Regions from separate parts of the Peribacillus sp. N1 genome, predicted to be linked through region 3. Evidence: riboswitches for the same ligand, from Rfam matches in the RefSeq annotation. Region 3 holds a riboswitch; each other region holds the start of a gene.
The links. Region 3 has a riboswitch for lysine ahead of ACYP5M_RS09835 (aspartate kinase). Riboswitches for the same ligand answer to the same signal wherever they lie in the genome.

Region 1 (4,354 bases), on a different contig from region 3:
TGGAATGACTCCCGGAACGCAGGATTCACGCAAGGGACTCCTTGGATTAAGGTTAATCCCAATTTCCCCGAGATTAATGCAGAAAAGGCCTACAATGATCACAATTCCATTTTTCATTTTTATAAAAAGCTTATCCAATTACGCAAGGAACATGATATCGTCGTTTATGGCCGTTTTGAACTGCTGTTCCCGGATGATGAACGAATATTTGCCTACACGAGATCGTTGGAAGAAGAAAAGCTGTTAGTGCTATGCAACTTTAAAGAAGAGCAGGCCTCCTATACTTTGCCTGAAGAGCTGCATGCATATTCTGCCACAAAGCTGATCGGCAATTATGATCAGGAGGAAGAAGGAATCTCCAGCAAACCCCTGCAACCATATGAATGCCGTGTTTATCAATTGAAATGAAAAAAGGACCTGTTCTTCTTCGATTAGGAAGAACAGGTCCTTTGCGTATTATTTTGATTTAAGGTCACATTCCTCTAGGGGAATGATTTTCGTTTTGTGCTTAATTTTATAGCCGAACCATAAGACGAAAAATAGAATCAAGCCAATGTAGGAAACGAACATTGAATTCCAGTCGATCCCATCGCTGCTGAAAGCTTGATAGCCTTGTCCGATAATAATGATAATACAAAGGACAAGTGCGAATATAGGCCCGAATGGGAAGCCTTTTGCCCGGAATGGTAAAGCATTCATATCAAGGCCCTGAGCTGCGTAGGCTTTGCGGAACCGATAATGGGCAATCGCAATCCCTACCCAGGTGACGAATCCCGCCATGCCTGAAGCGTTCAATAACCAGATATAAACGACGCCATCACCGAAAAACGAAGCTAAGAATGCAACGCAGCCAACTAAAGAAGTCACGATAAGGGCATTCACGGGTACTCCTCTTTTATCTAACTTGCCTAGGAATTTCGGTGCTTTACCATCACGTGCCAAGTCCCATAGCATACGGGTTGAAGCGTACATGCCAGAGTTACCGGCTGAGAGTACGGATGATAAAATAATCGCGTTCATGATGGATGCAGCAAATGCAAGGCCGGCCCTTTCAAATACAAGCGTAAATGGACTTACGGCAACATCTTCACTCAATAAACGTGAATCGGTAAACGGAATGATCATGCCAATTACAAAAATGGCTAAGATATAGAATAAGATGATACGCCAGAAAACGGATCTGATCGCTTTTGGGATATTTTTTTCTGGATCCTCACTTTCACCTGCAGTCACTCCAAGCAATTCCGTACCTTGGAATGAAAAGCCGGCAGCCATGAATACGCCTAGAATCGTGAAGAATCCTCCGTTAAAGGGACCTTCGCCCATTGTGAAATTGGAAAAACCGATTGGGTCTTTGCCACCCATGATTCCGAGAATGATCAGAACACCCGTGATCAAGAATATGACGACTGTCACGACCTTGATCATGGCAAACCAGAATTCTGTTTCCCCGAAACCTTTAACTGACATGTAATTGATAAGAAACATAATGATTAACGCAATGGCACTCCAGATAATTGAAGGGCTATCCGGGAACCAGAACTTCATAATTAAGACAACGGCTGCCAATTCGGCAGCAATGGTGATTGCCCAGTTATACCAGTAGTTCCAACCAATCGCAAAACCGAAAGACGGATCGACGAATTTGGATGCATAGACACGGAACGAACCGGCCACTGGCATGAACGCTGCCATTTCTGCAAGACTTGTCATTAAGTAATAAACCATGATGCCGATGATTGCGTATGCCACCAAGGCACCGCCGGGTCCGGCTGAATGAATGGCCCCGCCACTAGCTAAAAATAAACCTGTTCCAATCGTTCCACCTAATGAAATCATCATTAAATGACGCGCTTTCAGGCTCCTTTTCAGTTCAGTAGGGCTTGATGGTGATTGTGAATTTGACAATTGATGTTACACTCCTTTTTATTGGAAGGGAACGAAAAATAAAAAAACAGCAGTCGAAAAAGATCGACGGCTGTTTATAATAAACCCGTTTATCCTTCCGAAGATAGCTCCCCACGCTTTTTTGAAAAAACGTGACAGTGGTGTTCCTGTTCGGTTACACCGCCAGCAAGAATATACATGGAATATACCCTAACTTCGGCAACTTATCCTTTCAAACGGAGTCTTTAATTTTCCAGAATCTCGTCCGTTTTACTTTTATAAGCTGCAGCCTCTAACTCATCGGTAAATGAGGAAGTATTCAATTTTCTAAAATCGTTTGCGTCAGTTTAATAGGTGACGTCGGACGATTGTACTCATGAAATTCATGCAATCTTTAATAGATTGCTAGTAATTGAGTAAACTTTACTATATCAAAATTATAAAATAACTTCTGGGATATCGCAATGATTATTTTATGTGGTTATTTTTTCCTAGTTGAATGATGGCAGTAAGGAAGAATTCAAGTGACGATATACTAAAATAAAGCATCCTGATAACTAAACGGTTTTCCTTTTTATTAGGGCGTAGTCCAGTTTTACATGTTTGACCTCTCCAGGATTCTCAAATAGGTCCACTGCCATTTTCCCAATCCATTCCAGCGGTAAGGAAATGGTCGTGATGTCGAGCATTTCGCCAAGGCTATCATTATTGAAGCCGAGAATGGCCACATCTTCCGGTACCCTTATACCCGATTTCTTAGCGGTAAGAATGAATCCTGCCGCCGTGTCATCATTCGTGATGATGATGGCTTCAGGTTTATCCATCATCGAATTCCATTCCTGAAACAATTGTTCACCGTCTTTGATGTGATAACTGCCTTCAAACAGCCATTCTTTATTGTTTATCAGTTGATGTTTACTCATGATATCGTTAAAGGCTTTTGTGCGGTGGGAACTATTTCTGCTTTTTTTACGGCCGAGGCTGTATCCGATTTTCTTATATCCTTTAGCGATCACGTACTCAAGGGCACAGGAGAAAGCTGCATAATGATCAATGCTGATGGATGAGAATTCAGCCTGAGCTGTATCTTCACATAAAATAATCGGTCCGTATTTTTGATATTCCAAGAGGATTTTCATTTCTGAAATCCTTGAACAAACGATAATGCCATCGAGCTGCTTCATTTGTAGCATATTAAAAGCCTGGATTTCTTTCTCTCTATCATAATTTGTTTGAAAGATGACGATATGACAGCCGATTGCATTTGCCTGTTTAGTGATTCCGTTAACGATTGCCCCGTAATATGGGTGATTGTTGAAGGGGATGATGATGCCGATAAGATTGGTCTTGCCTTTTGAAAGATGAATGGCGTTGATGTTTCTCGTATAATTCAAACGATTGATCGCTTCTAAGACGCTCTTTCTTTTATCGGGGCTTACATATGGATGATCATTCAATACACGAGACACTGTTGAGACAGATACACCAGCACATTGAGCTATTTCTTTAATATTTGTCATGGTATCACCGTTTTTTCTTTTTTTTTATTGTACAGTATGAAACCCATTTCAGGGCAAGGGAACAGTGTGGGACTGCTGAAGATTTCTTCAAATAAGGTCTTGTTCTGGTATTGGTTTCATCCTTTAAGATTTGTTTAAGTCTTAGAGGAGGAGGAAATCATGATGTTCCAAACTTTAATCACCCTGGTTGTGCTTTGCGGAATCGAATTGGGATTTGCGTACTTGGCAATTTCATTGAAACAGGAAAAATGAGTGGCAATGCCAGTCAAGAATTCCGCGGTATTACGCGAGGAAACCACGTTTACTCGTGAATTTCATGTCGTCCAGAAATAGCTCCCCTATTTTATATTCACCATTAAAACTCCACAATATAAATATAACTTCATCGTTACGTTTCATGTACGGAATGACTGGCTGTCAGGGAGCTCCCTAGTGAGATTCCTGACAGTTTTTATTGTGTGTAAAAGTCATTCGCCTTTTTGAAATGTTTAAAAAATAGTTGCACTTTTTTTGTATATTTGTGTATAGTATAAAATAAGTTGTGTAGAGGAAACTTTTTAGCATTTACGACAATGTAAAAAAATTTACACTTAATTTTGCGTTCGGCAAACATTTTTAGGGAAATGAAAAAGAGGAGGGAATATGGATGGGTTTTCTAAAATCTATTGGGGGTGTGCTTGCTGCATTGCTGATTTTAACGGGGTGCGGTAATGATACAGCCGATAGGGATAAAGGCAATGGCAAGCTAAATGTCGTTACAACAACGGGAATGATTGGGGATTTGGTTGAGAATATCGGCGGTAAACATGTCGAGGTCACCAGTTTAATGGGACCGGGAGTCGACCCCCATCTATATAAAGCGACACAGGGTGATGTTAAGACACTGGATTCGGCTGATATGATTTTTTATAACGGATTGCATCTTGAAGGGAAAATGACGGATATAT
Region 2 (4,354 bases), on a different contig from region 3:
ACTGCTATAACACCTTGACCAAGTTCAAATTTGTTACGCTCCTGGTCTTCTGCTTTTGTCCAAAAGTCCTTTGTTGTGAAGCTCCAACCTTGCCACTCTTCTGTACCAGCTGGCATATTCGAGCTATTCGTAACCGACCAGCCATTAGGAGCTGTATGGCTCCAACCGAGAATGGAACTTGGAATGTTTTCATTCACTGCTGGCTTTAATGCAGACTCTAATTGGTCAAAACTTTCTCCAAGCATCATGTTGACGAATACATTTATATTCTTGGAGCCAATTATTTGGCCTTCCTCGTAAGCAGTAATCTTGAATTGTGATGAACCCGATATCTCCTTGCTAGGTGTAGCTTTTATTGTCAACATTTTTTCTTCTGTTCCTGATAGCACATACTCAAGTTCATTGTGCTCCAAACTCCAACCTTCAGGTGCATCAACTTTAATTTTCCCGTTCATACTTTTACTTCCATAATTTTTCACCTTCACTTGGAGTGCAGTCGATTCACCTTCTGTTACTAAAGAAGGAGAAGCTTGTGTCGAGACCATTTCCAGGGCTTTTGTCTGACCTTCAGCCAGTAACACCTTTTTACTGCTATTGTTAAATGAATCTAGTGCTTGTACCTTAATTTCATAATCAGTACCTGGCTTAAGTCCAGCAACAGGGAACTCTAAATTCTTTGGTACAGGATCATAATAGAATTCAGAAAATGCGGTGAAATCTGCGTCCATCTCCCCTGTTTCCTTGTTTTTGGCTGTAATGTGATATGAATGTACGAGTGCGTTATCTTTTGCCTGTGGAAATGTTACATTCAAACTTCTTAGTGTAGATTTTTCTTCTACAATCGAAGCCTTATCTTTAACTGCAAAAACCGGTGGTAACTGATCTCGATCGTCTGTATATTTAAATTTATTTTTTTTAGAAGGATTTTTTATTACCCATGGTTTTCCTGTCCAATCGTCTTTATGAAAGTCACGTTTTTTAATGACAACTTTATTATTATAAACTTCTACAATCATTCCTTGACTAATATCCCGATATCCTTCTGGATGGAACCCTTGAAGTTTGCCTGGCTCCAATTCCAAATAACTTACAGAAGACGTGCCAACTGACGTAAAGTCTTTTTGATGAATCGTTCTCGGGTCTTCGAGTGGATAATGAGAATGGCCTGAAAATGTAATAACCTGTGGATGTTTCTTTAAAGTATCATATAAAAGTTCTTTATTTTCCTGAGTTCCCCACAAGTCACTTCCATACACAGTGTCTTTAATGTGTTGATGAAGAAAAACAAAGATTGGTTGGTCCGGATTCTCTTTTTCTGCTGCAGCTAACTTTTCACCTAGCCAGTTAATTTGATTAACGGAATATAAACCATGCGTATTACCATTTTCCGGACTTAACGTAATAAAATCATATCCATTTACTTTTTTATGATAGTAAAGAGAATCCATTCCTGTTTTCTCGAGAAAACGATCTTGTGCCTTTTCAACGGAAAGTCCATTCCAATAATCATGGTTCCCCATTGTAAACATGGATTGGACACCACCTTGTTTCTTCTCATTATAAATGGAGAAGAACTTATCATATTCAGAAGCGTATCCATAGTCCGTTAAATCCCCAACGACAACAAAAGCATCCTGTCTAGGCGCAGCTTTATTTAATTGATCCATGGCTGTTCTGAACTTGTTCATATCAGCTGTTGATCCATCATCAATATGCACATCACTGATTACTGGAAAAACGAGCTCAGGTTTACGTTTATTATCTGAATTTGAAGATTCCGAGAATGCTTGTACACTTGATAAAGAAGTTGTTAATCCTACCGTTACAACTGTCAGCATTGCTGCAAATTTATTTTTCCCTTTCAAAATCAATACCTCCTATTTATCGTTTAGCTAATTATGTATTTTTTAAACAGATCAACAACCATCCTCCTTGTTTATAAATTTTTAAGGTGTTTACCAATTAAAATAGTAACTTTACATTATTAATAAAATATAAGACCAATGTAATTTATATATTAATAATCAGAAAAGGACTAAGGCCAGTATTCGTTCCATTCACTTTTGTTTCGTTTTTGGTATTGATTTTCCATTTCTTAATGGGAATGGGGTACTATCCCTACTATCCCTCAACTACGTAGTTACCCGTAAAATGGTAATATTTATACAGATGGTAAATGATTCCACAGTACATAGAAATACCAATTTTCATATGGTAAAGTCTAGAAGAAGGAAAGGAGAGAGGTTATTATAAAAAATTATTAAATATTGTGATGGTAATAACTCTTGTCTTTGGACTGTTTTTTGCGATTGCACCGATGAATAAAGCATTAGCATTGTCCTACGATAATACAAACCCTTATTCGTCAGGTTGTGCTTCTAAAAGCCCAATCACCTATGAAACAGAATATATCTATAAAACTATTAATGTTGAGATTACATAATCTAAAAAAGATGAATCCAGCCCTATACCGTATCCATTTTCATTGATTATTCATGTATTCTTAAAAAAATTTTCTAAATTGCCTTGCAATAGAAAGGATTCCTTGTTATATTACAGTCAATTAAATATTTTCTTACTTCATACTTTTGAAGTGAGGATAGAGGAGCAAAAACCATTAGTACACATTTTGAGGAGAATGAGATCCTATGACTATTGTGGAAAGGGGAATTTGCCGAAGCCGAAAGAATCTCATGTTCTTGAAGCTGGTTCTGCTATTGAATAAATACAGGACTGTCATATAGGAAACTATATGGAGGGCTATCTTATGCGCGGAAACATTTTTTTGATAAATATTGTTTCTACTGCAGCAGCGAATCCTCGTTGTTGCTTTTTTGCGTTTACTCCTGAATGGCCCACCACCTCTGAATATTTTTAAAAAATCATACAAAAGGGTGTGAAGTTATGAATTTTGGCCAAGTTTTAACCGCAATGGTTACCCCGTTCAATCATAATGATGAGGTTGATTTTAATGCTACGAGAACTTTAGTAAACTATTTAATTGCTAATGGCTCTGATGGATTAGTAATAGCTGGTACAACTGGAGAGTCCCCTACATTAACAACAGAAGAGAAACTGGATTTATTCAAAATTGTTGTTGAGGTTGTTGATGGAAGAGTTCCAGTCATAGCTGGAACTGGCTCAAATAACACGAAAGCTTCCATCAACTTAACAAGGCAAGCTGAGGCAGCAGGAGTCGACGGAATAATGCTCGTTACCCCATACTATAACAAGCCGTCTCAAGAAGGATTATTTCAGCACTTTAAGGCTATTGCCCAATCAACATCTTTACCGGTAATGCTCTATAATATTCCAGGACGAAGTGTTGTAAATATGTCAGTAGAGACGATTGTTAACCTCTCAAGAATCAACAATATTGTGGCTGTAAAAGAGGCAAGTGGTGACTTAGATGCCATGGCACAAATCATAAGCAAAACAACTGGTGATTTTACATTGTACAGCGGCGATGATGGGTTAACATTACCGGTTTTAGCCATCGGTGGAACAGGAATTGTTTCGGTTTCTTCACACATAATTGGTAATGAAATGCAAGAAATGATAAATAGCTTTAAAAATGGTGATGTCCATGGTGCTGCCGCTACACATCGTAACCTTCTTCCAATCATGAAAGCATTATTTGCTGCACCAAGCCCCGCACCAGTAAAATCAGCATTAAATATGCGGGGGTTAAATGTTGGAGGTGTCCGGTTACCATTGGTCCCTTTAAACGATGAAGAAAAAAGAGCACTACAAATGGCTCTACAACCTAGAAACGAAGAAGCTGTTTTGTTAAATAAATAAATAAAGATAATGATTCATTCAGCATACTTTAATACCGTTTTTCTAATTAAAGACCATAATAAACGGGATTAAATTTTAAAAAGCAGTGCAACTCATAAAGAGTGCACTGCTTTTTAATCGATCCACGGCTCAGTGCTTAAACTGGTTGAGCAATCCATTTTCAAGAAAAAATATATGGCATACAGTTGGCATTATAAATTTCAAATTTCTAACGCAATGATTTTATCGGGATCGATCATAAGCTTGTATTTCTAGTGATGTTGAGATGTAATTATTGAAAGACATAGTGTACCTGCCCAATTCTCTTGAAGTGATAAGAATAATCTTAAATGACTCGTTCCTTGGGATCCAATCTATAAAGGACTTCATTTTTTTATTTCTTCTTCTACCTTTTCTCTCTCTCTTGTTCTATAAAACACGTTCGATAAAGTGTTCTTTTACGAACGGGACTTTTCTTCCCATATAGGTAAAACAGTTGAATATTTAATTTCTCTAAGAGCTAGGCTAGTTTGAATTTTTGTTATGCCTAGTTTATTTAACTTTCTAATAAATA
Region 3 (4,354 bases):
CCTTTACAATTATGTGACATGTCCATTTTACTCCTGACTTCTATATGCGTCAAGAAAACGGATACAAGAAATCTCTTTTTCAGAATAGATTTTATTGGATTAAATTAGCTATTTTTTGTATGTCAAGATGATATTTTGAATAAATTTCTAATTTAACTATTAATATCTCGATATAATTTCTCATTTTTTTCCAATTGTTATTTAAATAAATAAAAAACAGTATAATTTGCAAAAGAAATACGTTTATAATAGATTTACAGAAAGAGGCGATAAATTATGAAAAAAAATATTGCTGCTGCGATAGAAGAAGAGATTCAAACTGAAGAAATTCAAACTGAAGAATTCCTGGTTCCAGCTTTCGGATACGAATTAATCAGAGAAGTTCTATTGAACGATATTCTCGGAAAAGACTCTAATCAAATCCTCTATTGGGCAGGTAAACAATTAGCAAGAAAATTCCCATTGAATGGCGATCAGGAAGTGATTGAATTTTTCCAAAGCGCTGGATGGGGCAATCTGGAAATCTTGAAATATACGAAACACGAGATGGAATTATCCCTGACGGGTGAAATAATCAGCCGCCGCCTGGATTTACACCCTGATTGTCACTTCCAACTTGAAGCCGGTTTCCTTGCCGAGCAGTTTACACTGCAAAAAAAATTCCTCAGCGAATCAACGGAAGAAATTAAACGCCGCGCAAAAAAAGTGATATTCACCATCCAATGGGATCCCAGAGATCCAATCTAATAAGCCCTTAAAACAGACTTACCCTTTTTACCGGAAGTCTGTTTTTTATTGGACTCCTGACACTTAAGCTAGCACATTTGCATGCTGACCTAGTTTAAATGCTTCATGAAGAGATTCAACCGCCTTCACCATTTCCTTTTCATTGACGACAGTCGAAACTTTAATTTCCGATGTGCTGACCATTTTCACCTGGATGCCTGTATTGGCCATCACTTCAAACATCTCGGCAGCCACTCCCGGATTGGATACCATACCAGAACCGACGATGGATACTTTTGCCAATCCGCTCTCCGTTTCGACTCGGTCGAATCCCAATTGTTCTTTATTATTTTCCAGCACGATCAAGGCCGCTTCCGTATCTTCACTTTTTGTGGAAAAAGATAGATTGGTCGTATCCTCGGCAGTCATGCTTTGAATGATGATGTCCACATTAATCCGGTTTTTCGCAAGTGTTGTGAAGATTGTGGATAATGCACCAAGTGATTGGGGCAAACCATATATTGTGACCCTCGTAATACTGTCTTCAAAAGCAATCCCGCGTACAATTAAGTTTTCTTCCATAGTTGCTTCCTCCTCAATGATCGTTCCTGATTCTCTCTCCATGCTTGAACGGACTTCAAGCGGTATTTGATAATTTTTTGCATATTCGACAGCCCTTGGATGAAGGACGCCCGCCCCCAAGTTGGCAAGTTCCAGCATTTCATCATAAGAAATCGATTGGAGTTTTCGTGCGCCTTTTATGTAGCGAGGGTCCGTTGTGAAAACACCCGTTACATCCGTATAAATATCGCATCTATCCGCATTCAGCGCTGCAGCGATGGCAACCGCTGTCGTATCGGAACCGCCTCGCCCTAAGGTAGTGATTTCCCCATTTGCATCGTTCCCCTGGAAACCAGCCACGACCACTATTTTCTTATCCTGAAGCTGAGCTTGGATCCTCGTGGCATCGATGTTTAAAATCCGGGCATTCCCATGAACGGATTCCGTTTGCATGCCAGCCTGCCAGCCAGTATACGAAATGGCTTCATGACCTTCTTCAATCAATGCCATCGTTAACAGGGAAATCGTTACCTGTTCCCCCGTAGTCAATAGCATATCCATTTCCCTCTTGCTCGGGGTTCCGGAAATATCCCGGGCCATGGAAACCAATTGATCCGTGGTTTTCCCCATGGCTGAAACAACGACGACTACCTCATTTCCATTCTGCGCTTCCTCGATTACCCGATTGGCAACATTTTTGATTTTTTCTACGCTTCCGACGGATGTTCCGCCAAATTTTTGAACGATTAATGCCATCCTCATGCACCCTCTCTACCTTTTTAGGCAATAAAAAAAGCAATGAGAAATATCTCATTGCTGTGATCACATATCTAAATACTGTAAACACAGTGAGATAGCTCTCCAGGATATAAACCCTGACAATCCGACATTTATTAAATGTCGGACCAGGAAAACAAGGTATGAGTCTTGTCTTCCTTCGGCGTCATCCCCTTTCAAAACCTTTCATGGAAGCTCATACTTCTCCAGGTTTTTACTCTTGAATTCCGCACCTCTATCAGCACTTTTAAGTTGTCTAGTTAAAAATTCTTTTTAATCATAGCATAGAGATTTATCGGTAGCAAGATTATTCTTGTAATTTTCTAACGATTCCCTCTGCTACCCCTTTTGGCATGCCAGCTTCCATGATTTCCTCGGCGGTTGCCTCTTTGATTTTCTTCAATGATCCAAAATGCCTTAATAATTGCTTCCTTCGCTTTTCCCCGACTCCTGGAATATCATCAAGCTGGGAGTGAACTGCATTTTTCCCGCGTAGCTGGCGATGGAATGTAATCGCGAACCGATGGACTTCATCCTGAATTCTTTGCAATAGGTAAAATTCCTGGCTCCGTGAATCAAGAGGTACGATTTCAAGCGGATTTCCGATCATCAATTGCGAGGTCCTATGCTTTTCATCCTTAATGAGGCCTGAAAGTGGAATATCAAGGCCCAATTCATTTTCCAGAATATCCCGAACGGCTTCCACATGTCCCTTTCCGCCATCAATGATGATCAAGTCCGGAAGCGGCAGCCCTTCTTTCAATACCCGTGAATACCTTCTTCTGACCACTTCACGCATCGATTCATAATCATCAGGCCCTTGGACCGTCTTGATCTTATATTTGCGGTACTCCCTTTTTTCCGGCTTTCCATCAATGAACACGACTAAAGCGGAAACTGGGTCACTTCCCTGGATGTTGGAGTTATCGAAAGCTTCAATTCGATGCGGGGTGTAGATACCCAGTTGCTTCCCGAGGTTTTCCACCGCATTGATCGTTCTTTCTTCATCCCTTTCAATCAAAGAGAATTTTTCCTGAAGCGCGATGGAGGCATTTTTATTCGCCAATTTAAGCATGTCTTTTTTCGCTCCCCGTTTCGGGTGAATCGTTTTGACACCAAGCAGCCCTTCGGCCATTTCGGCATCCACTGATTCAGGCAGCAAGATTTCCTTTGGTTTAAAGTGGTTCGTAATCTCGTAAAACTGACCGAGGAATGTAAGAAGTTCCTGTTCGGGTTCATCGTAGACCGGAAAAAGTGAAACATCCCTTTCTATTAATTTACCCTGCCGGACAAAAAATACCTGAACGCACATCCAGCCTTTATCATAAGCAAAACCAAATACATCCCTGTCGATGAAATCTGTCGTCATCATTTTCTGCTTCTCCATCGTAATATCGATATGGGCAATTTTGTCACGGAACTCCTTGGCCCTCTCGAAATCGAGATCTTCCGATGCCTCCAGCATTTTTTCAGTCAGTTCTTTTTTTATTTCAGTATGCCCGCCGTTCAAGAACCTGTTGATATCATCCACCATTTTTTTATATTCCTGTTCCTCTACATCATATACACATGGGGCCAGGCACTGGCCAAGGTGATAGTAGAGACAAACGCGATCAGGTAAAGTATTGCATTTTCTTAGGGGATAGATGCGGTCGAGCAATTTTTTCGTTTCGTTAGCTGCAAATGCATTCGGATAAGGACCGAAATATTTACCTTTGTCTTTTTTGACTTTTCGCGTAATGATTAGACGTGGGTGGCGTTCCGCAGTCAGCTTTATGAAGGGATACGTCTTATCATCCTTCAGCATGACATTATATTTTGGGTCATGTTTTTTGATTAAGTTCAACTCTAAAATAAGAGCCTCGATATTGGAAGAGGTGACAATATATTCGAAATCCTCAATTTCATTCACGAGCCGGAATGTTTTTCCGTCATGAGATCCCGTGAAATAAGAACGGACACGATTTTTCAACACTTTCGCTTTGCCTACATAGATGATCGTTCCCTGACGATCTTTCATTAAATAACAACCAGGTTGATCGGGAAGAAGGGCAAGTTTATTCTTTATTTGTTGATTCATGCATTCAGCCTCCTGTTCTCCCTTTTTTACAATTATTATATATCAAGATAGCGAAAAAAGCTTCAAGTCCGCAGACTTGAAGCTTTTTTTAGCTAACCTACTATTACGCGTGTTTTGAAATAAGTTCAGCAAGTGCTTCTTTAGGTTGGAAACCAACAACCTTATCAACCACTTCACCGTCTTTAAGCACGATTAATGTCGGGATGCTCA

Region 1: linked by a shared signal. The riboswitch ahead of ACYP5M_RS13805 (amino acid permease) and the one ahead of ACYP5M_RS09835 (aspartate kinase) in region 3 are both predicted to bind lysine.
Region 2: linked by a shared signal. The riboswitch ahead of dapA (4-hydroxy-tetrahydrodipicolinate synthase) and the one ahead of ACYP5M_RS09835 (aspartate kinase) in region 3 are both predicted to bind lysine.

Annotation. Positions count from the first base shown of each region.
Region 1 is NZ_BAAHZO010000003.1:177,127-181,480, reverse strand. It holds gene ACYP5M_RS13810 (glycoside hydrolase family 13 protein) at 1-408, shown strand, start outside; gene ACYP5M_RS13805 (amino acid permease) at 457-1,908, opposite strand; lysine riboswitch at 2,005-2,190, opposite strand; gene ACYP5M_RS13800 (LacI family DNA-binding transcriptional regulator) at 2,445-3,407, opposite strand; gene ACYP5M_RS13795 (metal ABC transporter solute-binding protein, Zn/Mn family) at 4,054-4,354, shown strand, end outside.
Region 2 is NZ_BAAHZO010000001.1:1,054,001-1,058,354, forward strand. It holds gene ACYP5M_RS04965 (metallophosphoesterase) at 1-1,865, opposite strand, end outside; lysine riboswitch at 2,593-2,771, shown strand; gene dapA (4-hydroxy-tetrahydrodipicolinate synthase) at 2,905-3,801, shown strand; gene ACYP5M_RS04975 (Lrp/AsnC family transcriptional regulator) at 4,239-4,354, opposite strand, start outside.
Region 3 is NZ_BAAHZO010000002.1:284,662-289,015, forward strand. It holds gene ACYP5M_RS09830 (YslB family protein) at 277-747, shown strand; gene ACYP5M_RS09835 (aspartate kinase) at 811-2,043, opposite strand; lysine riboswitch at 2,134-2,310, opposite strand; gene uvrC (excinuclease ABC subunit UvrC) at 2,372-4,144, opposite strand; gene trxA (thioredoxin) at 4,248-4,354, opposite strand, start outside.